Regions from separate parts of the Bifidobacterium sp. SO4 genome, predicted to be linked through region 3. Evidence: riboswitches for the same ligand, from Rfam matches in the RefSeq annotation. Region 3 holds a riboswitch; each other region holds the start of a gene.
The links. Region 3 has a riboswitch for thiamine pyrophosphate ahead of JS536_RS02805 (class I SAM-dependent methyltransferase). Riboswitches for the same ligand answer to the same signal wherever they lie in the genome.

Region 1 (4,266 bases), on a different contig from region 3:
CGGGCGTACCACATCTGGGTCACCGGGTGGTCCTTGGCGCGCATCGGCTGGTGCGTGCGGCCACGCCATTCCTTGGTGGCGCGGCCGCGCTTGATGGCGCGCTTGCCGTCGTCCTCCAGGTTGCGAGCACGGCCCTCGTATTCCTCAACGTCGCCACGGTCCTTGATCCAGTCGAGACGCAGGGGCTTCAGGCCCTCCTTCGGATCGCACTTGGGGCCTTCGGTGTTGTAGTCGATGAACGGCGGGTTCGGTCCCACACCGGGCGTGTCCGAGAGCTTGATCTCGGTGTACGGCACCTCGAGGTCGTAGGAGCCGAACTGGTTCTCGAAATGCACGGGCTTGGTCTTGCGGATGTGCGCCTTGTCGCGCTGGGCCGAGCCGCGGGCGGCGATGTCCACGCGCTGCTGCTTGGCGAGCTTCTGCGCGGCCTTGGCCTCCTTGGCGTTGGTGAACCGCTTGTCGGCGGCCTCGCTGCCCGCCGGCGCGGTGCCCTCCTGGGCGGCCTGCGTGTCCGCCGCGGGGGAGTGGGTCACGATGCGCTTGGCATAGCCGTGCTTCGCTTCGCCGCGCACGGCCTTCCAGCCCTCGACCATCGCGCGGGTGGTCGTCTCGGGATCGTCGGCGCCGGCGATGGCGGAGACCGCGAACCAGCCTGCCGCCTTGGTGTGCGCCAGCATGTCCATGTCGGCCGCGGTCACGCCGCCGCCCACCACCACCGGGAAATCGCAGGCGGCGCAGATGGTGTCGATCTGCTTGGCGTCCAGCGTCTTGCCGGAACCGTCGTTGCCGCCTACGGAGGCCTCCGGCTTGGTGGTGGAGACGTGCAGCGGGCCGGCGCCGATGTAGTCGATGCAGCCGTCCGGCAGTTCGTTGATGAGCTTGACCAGCGCCTCGGTCTCGGCGGACAGGCCCACGATGGCGTCGTCGCCGAGCAATGCGCGGGCCTCGCGCGGCTCCATGTCGGTCTGGCCGATGTGCACGCCGTCCACCTTGATGCCCTTGCGACGGGCCTGCCAGACCACGTCCGCGCGGTCGTCGATCACGAAGGCCACGGAGTCGGACTTGTCGTTGTCCTCGATGATCTGGGCGATGTCCTGCGCCATCGCGGTCAGTTCGGAGGCGTCCGCGTGCTTGGCGCGCAGCTGCAGGAAGGTCGCGCCGCCGCGCAGTGCCTGGTCCACCACGTCGGTCAGCGGGCGGCCCTTGCAGTCCTCGGGGCCCACCACGAAGTACGCGGACAGGTCGAACGAGTCGCGCATGGATGCGTACGGGTATTCGTTGCTCATTGGTTGTTCCTTTGATTGGATAAATAGGAAGTCTGTATGGAATAGGAAATTGACGGTTTGGTGTGGCTCCCCTCAGTCACCTACGGTGACAGCTCCCCTCGGAGAGGGGAGCCTAGAAACTGCGGAAAGCAGTACGATCAGTAAGCCAGAATCTCCGAATCGGCCACCTGTTCGGGCGTGAGGTTCCACAGCGCATCCAGCAGATGCACCTGGAACGAGCCCGGCCCTTCGGCCTTGGCCTCGGCCGCTTCGGCGGCGCGGTTGTACAGCAGGGAGGCGGCCAGGGCGGCCGTCAACGGCTCGGCCACGGCCAGATACGTGGCGGTCACGCCGCCCAGCGAGCATCCCGCACCGGTGATCTTGGCCATCATCGCGCTGCCACCCGGCAGACGGTACGTCCGTTCGCCGTCGGTCACGAGGTCCACGGCGCCGGACACAGCCACGGCGGCCTTGTCTTCGGGCGCCGAATCCGCGAGGAAACGGGCCAGACGTTTCGCCGGTTCCACGGCCGCGTCCACCTCATCCACCGATTCCACGCCGGCCGGACGGCTCGTCTCGCCGTCGGCCGTGGCCAGGCCCCACATGTTCGTCAGGGCGATGATCTCCGAGGCATTGCCGCGCACGATGGTCGGGGGAGCGGCACGGAATGCACGCAGGATCTCGGTGCGGGTCTTGCCGATGCCGGCCGCCACCGGGTCGAGCACCCACTTGTGCCCGCTCTTATGGAACGCGCGTGCGATCTGCGGCAGTGCTTCCGCATAGAACGGCAGCAGCGTGCCCACGTTGATGTAGTCCGCGCCGGAGATGGAGGCCGTGTCGATCACGTCGTCCGGCAGGAAGCTCATGGCCGCCGTGCCGCCGGCCGCAAGCTGCGCGTTGGCCACCAGGTTGATGGTCACGAAGTTGGTGAACGACTGCGCCAGCGGCGTCCTGGCCTTGACATTGCGCACCGCCTGCGCGATGGAGGCCCGTAAAGCCGTCAGATCGGGCTTCCCGTCTGTATGCGTGCCGTCGTTCAGTTGATTGGATGTACCACAATGTACGTGCGAATCATCGCTCATATCACTGCTCCCTACGATGGTCTTAACCAACAGGTTCAAAGGGTCAGGCGCGAAGCCATTCTCAACCCGCCGTTGACGCGGGTCCCCCTGCATTACGCAGCCCAACGTATGCCCGAATCCAGACAATTTCGTCACAAAATCGCACGGAATCGTTGATTTGCGGCCATTGCCTCTGGCGCGTCGCGCGCCGCCGTGGTATTGGGCCGGCACTCAGGTTTTTGGCTCACCTCGATGAGGGGAGCTGGCCGCGAAGCGGACTGAGAGGAGACCGGCCGGATGGCTTTCGGCAATCATATGGCGTCGGGTCTCTCCTGCAGCCGCTCATCCCGCCCCGACCCGTGTAGGATGAAACCGTTTGCGTGAGCCCATCCACAGGGGAGGAACCATGACCGATCAATCCGCCGTCGATATCGAACAGATCAGGGACTATTCGCGCGCGTTCAACGCCGACCGCGCCAATCTCGTGGCCGCCAACGCCGCCGTCTCCACCGGCGTGCTCGCCGCCGCCACCGATTACCAGGGCCTGCGCGCCCTGCCGCGCGACTTCTCCATCGAGCTCAAGCAGGGTTCGATCACCAACCAGGAACGTTCCGGCCGTTGCTGGATGTTCGCGTCCCTGAACACCCTGCGCTACGAGCTCATGCACCGCTGGAACCTCGAGGACTTCGAGTTCTCCGAAATCTACCTATTCTTCTGGGACGCCATCGAGAAGTCCAACACCTATCTCGAGCATGTGCTGGAAACCCTGGATGAGCCCACCGATTCCCGCATCTTCGAAGTCATCAATGACGGCCCGTCCGACGACGGCGGCTGGTGGCAGATGTTCGCCGCGCTGGTGAACAAGTACGGCCTCGTGCCCAAGTCCGCCTACCCCGAATCCGCGAACTCCCGCGACTCGGACGCCTTCAAGCAGTACCTCAACACCAAGTTGCGCGAGTTTGCCGCCGATCTGCGCCGCCGTCACGAGGCTGGCGAGACATTGGACGCCCTGCGCGAGGCCAAGCGCGAGGACATGGCCACCGTCTACCGCATCTGCGCGATCGCGCTCGGCGAGCCGCCGGCGACGTTCGACTTCCTGGCCCGCGTCAAGGACGACGATGACGATAAGGACGGCGAGTCGGGCAAGGCCGGACAGTCCAAGCAGGAATCCGGCATGGACGAGCGCAGGCAGATCCGCGAAACCGGCATCACCCCGATGGAGTTCTACCGCAAGTACGTACCGGTGGACGTCAACGACTTCGTGACCATCTCCAACGCCCCGATGAAGCGCACCCCGTTCAACACGCGCTACCGCATCCGCTACACCGCGAACGTCATCGAGGCGGGCGACATGGAATTCGTCAACGTGCCGCTTGACGTGTTCAAGAAGGCCGCCGTGGACCAGCTCAAGGCCGGCCACCCGATCTGGTTCGCCTGCGACTGCATGCAGTTCGCGCTGCGCGGCGAGGGCGTCTTCGACCGCGACACCGTGCGCGTGGACCAGCTGTTCGGCACCGAATTCACGTTCGACAAGGCGGACGGCCTCGAATACGGCGACCGTCCCAGCAACCACGCGATGACCCTCACCGGCGTAAACCTGGATGACAACGGCAAGCCGGATCGCTGGAAGATCGAGAACAGCTGGGGCAAGGACAACGGCAAGGACGGCTACTATGTGGCCTCCGACGCCTGGTTCGACCAGTTCGTCACCGAAATCATCATCCGCAAGGACATGCTCGACGAGGCGACGCTCAAGCTCGCCCAGGCCGAACCGGTCGAGCTTGACCCCTGGCAGCCCCTCACCCGCCCCTGCCGCTGATTTTCGCAATTCCAGGGTATGGAAGGGATGTAGGGGAGTGCCGCTATCCTGAAGCGGTTGTAACCAAGTCCCCAAACCGTTCAAACCAGAAGGTGCATTGTGGCTCAATCCAAACTCGATG
Region 2 (4,266 bases), on a different contig from region 3:
CACCGTGAATCTTCGAAGCCTCCATGCGTTCGATGGTCTGATAAGACAAGGACCATCCAAGACTGCGGATGACCGGCTACACTCGCTAGTCAAGAGGTGATTCACTATGCGTCTTCGGGTGACCAGTCAGATCAACGCGGGCGGCAGCGATCCGCTGTTTGTGATGTTCCATGGGTATGGCAATGACGAAAGCGAGATGGTGCGCATCATCGATGCGGTGTATGCAGACCATGCGGCGAATGATGTGGACCATGCGGCGCACGTTGCGGCCGGCGCGGACGACGCAGCCACCGAAACCGATTCGGTCGACGATGCAGAACCGGCCGAATCATCCGCCGAATCCGCAATCGAACCAAGCTATCTGTCGTTCCGCGGCACGTACGACCGGCCCTATATGGGTGGCACCTACTGGTATCCCGATGGGTGCAGCATCGAGGAACGTCGTCGCGAATGCTCGGCGGTCGGCGAGGCTGTGACGCAGCTGTTGGACTCCCCGATGTTCGCGCATCGCAAGAAAGTGCTGGTCGGCTTCTCGCAGGGCGGGTACCTGTCGTACCGGATGGTCAAGGCGTACCCCGACCTATTCGACGCGGCGGTGCTGCTGAATCCGTCCTTCAAAGGCGAGGAAGCGGCCCGACTTGACTCGTCGACCCGCTTCTTCCTGGCCTATGGCTCGAACGACCACACGATTCCGCTGCTCGACCAGTGCACCGCACGTCAGGTGCTCGACGACGCCGGTCATCTCGAATACCACGGCTACCCCGGCATGGGACACGCCATTTGTGATGAGGAGATCAGAGACATCCGCGCTTTCGTGTGGTCGCTGTAGCCGGCGTCACGCGCGCGGTGCGTCCCACTCCGGCTTCCAGGAGTACTGCATGTCGTAGGCGGAGGCCCAGAACATGTACTCGTTCTGCACGCCGGTGACGAAGATATCCGTCAGCTCGGCCTTGCGCTCCTCGCTCAGGCCCTCCGCCAGCTGCTCGATGTGCGCGATGAGCCATGCGGACGAGCTCCAGAACTCCTCGGTCTTGTACATGTCGACCCAGCTCTTGTACGGGTTGACGTCAAGCGTGTCGGCGAATTCGCGGGCGAGACGCTGGCCATAGTCGGCGTACACCCAGGCGCACGGCAGCACGCCCACCAGGACGTCCACGAGCGGGTTGCCGTAGGCGATGGCGAGGATGTTGGAGGTGTAGGCGCGGGCGAACGCGGACTGGCGGACGTTGTTCATTTCTTCGGCGCTGATGCCGTAGCTGGTCATGTACTTGCGGTGCATGGCGGATTCGACGTTGAAGATGCCGTTCTGCACGTCGGCCATGAACCGCATGATCTCCGGATCCTGCGTCTTGGTGAGCGCGAGCGCGTGGACCTTGGCGTAGTCGTTGAGATAGCGGTAGTCCTGCAGCAGGTAGAACGCGAACTTCTCGCGGGCGAGCGTGCCGTTGCCGAGCTCGCGCAGGAACGGCTGGCTGTAGCCTTCCTCCCACACCTGGTCGGCGGCCTCGCGCAGGCGTTGCGCAAACGGCGGGATATGGTCGAGCGTGATCGGTCCGAATGCGGATGCGTCGAAAGTCATGGGTGATTGCTCCCTTCGATGGTGTTGGCCAACAGGTTCCAAGGGTCAGGCCAGGCCTTTCTCAACCCGCCGGCCGGCCGACTATTCAGCCGATGAACGCACGGCACGGCAAGCGCTCGTACGTTCGGTTCCGATGAGGGTTCCCCTGCAACGCCGCCCATTATACGTTGCATACGACTGCGGGTCGAGGGTCAGGCTGGGAATATGACATCGCGGGCATAATCGCTCCGATATCGGGCGAATCGGGCCTCACCGGACACCAAGCGTCCGTCACCAGCCGCGACGCTCCAGTATCCTGCGGACGCGGGAGGCAATGTCCGGGTTACGCAGCGAGGTCAGACCCGGGAAAATGCGCACCAGTCGGCGCTGCTGCCAGCTGAGCGAACGGGTGAGCATTTCGTCGGCCATGTCGATGCGCGTGTCGATGGCTTCGATCTGCTCGAGCTTGAGTATCTTGATCTGTTCGGATACGCGCGCGAGGCGGGAATCGAAGCTGTGCAGGCCGGCCTGGGTGATCGCCCAGTCCACCGCCGTGGCCACGAACAGCACGGACGCCGCGATGCCGGTCACAAGGTTCGGCCATGATTCCACGATGGCCGTCATCCACGGCTGGACCACCAGCACCACGGCAGTGGCCCCGGCTCCGAATGCCAGGAATCCGTTGAGGTACACGCGACCGTTGATGTTGAACGGTTTGCCCGTGTAATCCCAGAACCGCACATGGTACAGTTTCTCGATGGCCCACGACGAGGCGTACTCCAGCGTGCAGGCGATCACACCGCTGGAAAGGAACAACGCAACCGGGTCACGCACGTCATGCAACAGTCCCAGTACCAAGAGGGCGCCGAACCCGTAGATCGGGCAGATAGGACCATTGAGCATGCCGCGATCCTCGAACCGTTTGCGCAGCACCACGCTGAGCATCGTCTCCCATGCCCAGCCCACGAACGAGTACGCCGTCCAGTAGAGGAACCATCGCGCCATGACCAACAACAACGCCGGCAACGTTTCCATGTGCATCCTTCCCGTGGAATCCGTGATATTGACAGCTTAAAACCAAATCCGCATCTCCCCTGATTCCTGGCTTTGGCTGTCGGGCATCGGCCATCGGCTGCCATCATGATTCAGCGTGGCAATTCCGGTACGAAATGACTGAATCATCTCGCTGAGTGCGGTGTCCGAGGGGCTGGATGGTCATATGCCAACCGTTTTGCCGCGGTGTCGGACTCCGCAGCGCAGCGAATCAGTCATTCGATAGCGGATTCGCTCCGTTCACAGGTATTCAGCGAGGCGAATCCGATACCTACCGCCATGTTCGCCGCGTCAGAGCTCCCTCTCCGCGGCAAATCGGGCATCAGATAACGAATCCGCCCCGCCGACGACCCGCCCAGCGCGGTATTCCGCCATCAGGTGCCTACAATTACCCGTCCGAAGATGCCCGAAGACAAAAACCACCCGCCTTCCCTTCCAATTGACCGGAATCATGTCGACGTCCTCCCCAAGGCCACCGCGCACACCTATTCTGAAAGCTGGAACGGATGCATCGAAGCCTCAACCGTAAACGCCAAACGCCAGGAAGGAACGAAGGAAAAACAATGCAATACTTCACCACGGACACGCATTTCGGACATCCTCTGGTCACGGTGCTGCGCGGGTTCACCACGTTCGATCCGAACGGTTCGACCTATCGGGACATCCTGCATGCCCATGGCCGCAAAGCCGCCGAGGACTGGGCCAGGCAGACCACGCTCGATTCGGACCTCACCTTCCGCGAGGCAGCCGATACCGACGCACATGATCAAGCGGTGATTGACAACATCAACGCTTCAGTCGGACCGGATGACGAACTCTGGATCCTCGGTGATATCGGTTTCCGCACCTCCCTGAACCATCTCAAGGCCTGTCTGCGGGGGCTCAGATGCAGGCACCTGCACGGCATCATCGGCAACCACGACGACTGGTGGCTCGGCGACCGCCCGGCACGCAACCTGTTCGAGACGCTCGAGGCCAACGGTTCAGCCACGATCGAGGGCCTCGGCGCGGTCAATCTGTCGCATTTCCCATACCGGGAGGACCTCGCATACGGCTGGCCGGACGACGTGGCGAAGTACAGCGGGAAGGCATTGCCGTTCGACGGCCGCAGACTCCTGTACGGGCACACCCATCAGCTCTCCCCCGATGGGGCGCGACCGGAGTCGGTCAATGTCGGACTTGATGCTTGGGACCTGCGTCCGGTAAGCGAGTCACAGATCATCGCATGGTTCAACGACTGGCCAACGGCGCATGGGATGGACGGTGACGCCTCACCTTCTCCCGTATCGCTCGACATGCCCACGTTCTGAAGGCAAGCTTCCGTCGATTCGATGCCATCCGGCCATACCGCAACAGTCAATCGGCTCCCGGCTTAACAAGAACACGACGAGTACAGTGGTGCGTGGCAGGGCATCCGCCCGGCGCAAACCTCGGTTCCCGCCCATTCGCGTGGGGCAGGCACAACGGCAAAGGAGCGATTATGACGCTTATGGAACCACCGGCGATCCCGGTGCGCAAGGCTCATGATGGGCTGGAGCTTCCGGCCATCGGTTTCGGCACGTATAAGGTCAACGGTTTCGCCGGCGTGGGGGCCATCAAGTCGGCGCTTGAGGTCGGCTACCGTCTCATCGATTCCGCATTCAACTACGAGAACG
Region 3 (4,266 bases):
CTGCATCCTCGTGGGAGCCGCCGCGCAGGCCGGCTCCGCGCTGTTCCTCCAGTCCCTCATCGACACGTACATCCTGCCGATGGTGGGTGCCAAGAACCCCGACTGGGGTCCGCTGCTGCGTGCGATCACGCTCATGGGATGCCTGTACCTTGCCGGCATCGTGGCGAGCTGGCTGTGGCAGTGGCTCATCGTCACCGTCGAGCAGGGCACGCTCAAGAAGATCCGCGATGACATGTTCGCCCACCAGCAGCACCTGCCGATCCGCTACTTCGACACCAACGAGCACGGCGACATCATGAGCCGCTACACCAACGACACCGATACGCTGCGCCAGGCCATCAGCCAGTCGTTCCCGCAGATGTTCGCCTCGCTGATCTCGGCGATCGCGGCCGTCATCTCCATGCTGTGGCTCTCCGTGCCGATCACCGTGTTCGTGCTGCTGTTCACCGTGCTGCTGTTCTTCATCGTGCGCAAGGTGGTCTCCCGTGCGGGCCGTTACTTCGTCAAGCAGCAGCAGTGGCTGGGCGACGTGAACGCCTTCGTGGAGGAGTCCGTGAACGGCCAGAAGGTCATCAAGGTCTTCAACCACGAGGATGCCACGCAGGACACCTTCGACAAGAAGAACCAGGAGCTGTTCGAGGCCTCCGCCGAAGCGAACACCTGGGGCAACGTCACCATGCCGATCGTGGGCAACATGGGCTACATGCTCTACATCCTGCTCGCCATCGTGGGCGGCGCCATGGCGCTCGCCGGCGTGGGCAACTTCGGCCTGTCCGGCTTCGGCTCGCTCACCCTCGGCACGCTGATCTCGCTGCTGACTCTCTCCCGTTCGTTCATCAACCCGCTCGGCCAGGTCTCCATGCAGCTCAACATGGTGATGATGGCGCTCGCCGGCGCTTCCCGCATCTTCGCGCTGATGGACGAGCCCGTGGAACAGGACGGCGGCACCGTGACGCTGGTGAACGTCGAACTCGGCGAGGACGGCCACACCATGACCGAAGTGGACCACGAGACCGGCCACTGGGCATGGAAGCGCGAGGCCGGCGACGACGGCACCCGTTCCCTCAAGGCCGCCGAAAAGCTGCGCGGTTCCGCCCGCGAGGTGGCCATCAAGGCCAAGGAACAGGCGATCACCTCGCCGGACGGCCGGTACACGCTGCTCAGGGGCGACGTGCGCTTCACCAACGTGACCTTCGGCTACAACCCGGACAAGCCGGTCCTGCACGACATCACCTGGTTCGCCAAGCCCGGCCAGAAGGTGGCGCTGGTCGGTGCGACCGGTGCCGGCAAGACCACGGTGACCAACCTCATCAACCGCTTCTACGACATCCAGGAAGGCCAGATCCTCTACGACGGCATCTCCGTGGCCGGCATCAGGAAGCCCGATCTGCGCCGCTCGCTGGGCATCGTGCTGCAGGACGTGAACCTGTTCACCGGCACCGTGATGGACAACATCCGCTACGGCCGCCTGAACGCCACGGACGAGGAGTGCATCGAGGCCGCCAAGCTGGTGAACGCGGACAGCTTCATCCGCATGCTGCCCAACGGCTACCAGACCGTGCTCGAGGGCGACGGTTCCGGTCTGTCCCAGGGCCAGCGCCAGCTCATCTCGATCGCCCGCGCCGCCGTGGCCGACCCGCCCGCGCTGATCCTCGACGAGGCCACGTCCTCCATCGACACCCGTACCGAGGAAGTGGTGCAGGCCGGCATGGACGCGCTGATGAAGGGCCGCACGGTCTTCGTGATTGCCCACCGCCTGTCCACCGTACGCAACTCCGATGTGATCATGGTCCTCGACCACGGCAACATCATCGAGCGCGGCTCCCACGACGAGCTCATCGCCCAGAAGGGCGAGTACTACCAGCTCTACACCGGAGCGGTGGAACTGGAGTAGCAGCGGTCCGAACGCCGTTTTCCGGCTCCCCTCCCTGAGGGGAGCTGTCAGCGAAGCTGACTGAGGGGAGCTGCGGCGAAACCTATGTATTTGCACATACAAAACGGGTTCCAACGATTCATTTCCGTTGGAACCCGTTTTGTGTTGCGTTTTATCCTCGCGCCGCTACTTCTCCGCCACGATGGCGACGTAGCCGCCCTTGGTGTAGCCCTCGGAGGGCTCCTCGACGCCGCGGTTGGTGTAGACCGGGTTGGCCACGAGCGTCTGAGCGTACTGCAGGTTCTTCAGGCCGAGCTGGTCGGTCAGGATGCCGATCTTCTCCTCGGTGGTGTGCCAGTACGCGGACTTCGCGAGCTCGATGGGGTAGGGGAGCTCGGGCATCGTGCCTTCGAGCTCGTGGCTGGAATAGCCGTCCTGCACGGAGGCGAGCAGGTACATGAGACCGTAGGCGCTCTCCTTCGGCACGTCGATGAGAACGAGCTTGCCGCCGCTTTTCAGCGCGTCGAGGCAGTTGCGGTATGCGACGGTCAGGTCGGGGATATAGCTGGAGCTGCCGTTGAAGTAGATCACGTCGTATGTGTCCGCGGGCAGGTCGGCGGTTTCGGCGGTGCCGATCTGCACTTCCATGCCGCGCTTGCGGGCGATGGCGGCCATGTCCTCGGACGGTTCCACGCCCTCGGTGACGGTCAGACCGTACTCGTCCTTCAGCGCCTTCTCGAACAGGCCGCTGCCGCAGCCGACGGACAGAATCCTGGCATCGGCGCCGTCTCCGGCGACACCGGCCAGGTCAAGGGAAAGCTTGAGCAGCTTGAGCTCGCTGAGGAACACGTTCTCGTTGGCGATGAACCAGCTGTCGTAGTCCGCTGCGTATCCGTCGAATTTGGCCTTGGTCATGGCGATTCCTTTACTCCGTGCGCTTCATGAGCGCGTCATGAAACACTTCGTGGGCTGTGCCGCGCGCATTCGTCGTGCGCGGCACAGCCCGTTATCGTTATTGCGGCCAGAGCATCGAAGGCGCCGGATCACCGCTTCGTAACCTCGGACCTTCGCGGAACAACACGTTGCTTCCCTACGCGAGCATTGCCTCACAGGTTCAAAGGGTCCCAAACGGTCTCAGCGAAATCGCTCCCCTAGCCGCATCCCAGTCTAGCCATGCCGGGCGCGATTGGGAAGGTTCCGGCTCCGGCCCCGAGTGTCGCAGGGCCGTCACCGCCACCTCGGAGATGTCACCCCGGAGCCGCCATCAGGGAACACCCTTACGGGGTGCGAAGCCTGAACGTCCGCACTAGACTTGCTGGAAAACGTGCGAGAAGGAAACATCGTCGCAATCCATCCGCGGTCCATTCCGCGGCATGATTCATGTGGCATGATTCCGCCGATCGCACCGACCGTCCGCCAACGGCGACGAACGAGAGAGAAGAAGGTGCGTGTGCCCCGACCCATCATCGAAGTGAGAAACCTGCGCAAGGAGTACCCCGTCGAGGACGAGACGGTGGTGGCGCTCGACCGCGTGAACCTCGCCATACCCCAGGGCCAGATCTGCTGCATCTTCGGCGAATCCGGCTCCGGCAAATCCACCCTGCTCAACCAGCTCGCCGGCATGGAGAAGCCCACGCGCGGCGGCGTGCGCATCGGGGGAGTGCCGGTCAGCAAGCTCAGCGAACGCGAACTCGCCGCCTTCCGGCAGAAGCATCTCGGATTCGTGTTCCAGTCGTACAACCTCCTGCCGAACCTCACGGCCGTGGAGAACGTGGCCATGCCGCTCATGTTCCGCGGCGTACCCAAGGACCAGCGCGAACGCGCGGCCCGTGGCGTCCTGAAGCGCGTGGGACTCGGCCATCGTCTCGGCCACTATCCCCGGCAGATGTCCGGCGGCCAGCAGCAGCGCGTCGGCATCGCCCGCGCGTTCGTGACCAAGCCGGAGGTGGTGTTCGCCGACGAGCCCACCGGCAACCTCGACTCCAAAACCAAGGCCGAGGTCATGGACATGATCTGCGCGTTCGCCCATGACTTCAACCAGACCATCGTGCTGGTCACGCATGATCCGCAGATGGCCTCCTACGCCGACCGCATCGTCACGCTGCTCGACGGCAAGATCGTCGACGACCGGCTCAACCAGCCCACATCATCCGCACAACCCATTATTCCGTCCACCCCAGCAGTTCAAGGAGCTGACCGATGAAGCACATCACCAACCGCACCCTCGCCGTCATCGTGGCGCTGTTCGCCACACTCGCACTGGCGCTCACCGTCATCTCCCTGCCGCACCCCGCCTACGCCGTGGACGAGGGTGGCGACTCCTCCCAAGGTGCGGACACCGCCCCCGTGGGCGGCCCGGTGCCGAACATCATCGTCACCAACTTCACGTACGG

Region 1: another riboswitch for thiamine pyrophosphate. It lies ahead of JS536_RS11175 (hydroxyethylthiazole kinase); the one in region 3 lies ahead of JS536_RS02805 (class I SAM-dependent methyltransferase).
Region 2: another riboswitch for thiamine pyrophosphate. It lies ahead of tenA (thiaminase II); the one in region 3 lies ahead of JS536_RS02805 (class I SAM-dependent methyltransferase).

The regions. Positions count from the first base shown of each region.
Region 1 is NZ_JAFEJP010000022.1:23,284-27,549, reverse strand. It holds gene thiC (phosphomethylpyrimidine synthase ThiC) at 1-1,286, opposite strand, end outside; gene JS536_RS11175 (hydroxyethylthiazole kinase) at 1,424-2,347, opposite strand; TPP riboswitch at 2,339-2,446, opposite strand; gene JS536_RS11170 (C1 family peptidase) at 2,733-4,145, shown strand; gene JS536_RS11165 (glycine--tRNA ligase) at 4,245-4,266, shown strand, end outside.
Region 2 is NZ_JAFEJP010000004.1:3,562-7,827, forward strand. It holds gene JS536_RS04120 (dienelactone hydrolase family protein) at 107-829, shown strand; gene tenA (thiaminase II) at 836-1,579, opposite strand; TPP riboswitch at 1,573-1,736, opposite strand; gene JS536_RS04130 (putative ABC transporter permease) at 1,850-2,593, opposite strand; gene JS536_RS04135 (phosphoesterase) at 3,175-3,921, shown strand; gene JS536_RS04140 (aldo/keto reductase) at 4,092-4,266, shown strand, end outside.
Region 3 is NZ_JAFEJP010000002.1:322,395-326,660, forward strand. It holds gene JS536_RS02800 (ABC transporter ATP-binding protein) at 1-1,894, shown strand, start outside; gene JS536_RS02805 (class I SAM-dependent methyltransferase) at 2,060-2,788, opposite strand; TPP riboswitch at 2,944-3,036, opposite strand; gene JS536_RS02810 (ATP-binding cassette domain-containing protein) at 3,324-4,076, shown strand; gene JS536_RS02815 (ABC transporter permease) at 4,073-4,266, shown strand, end outside.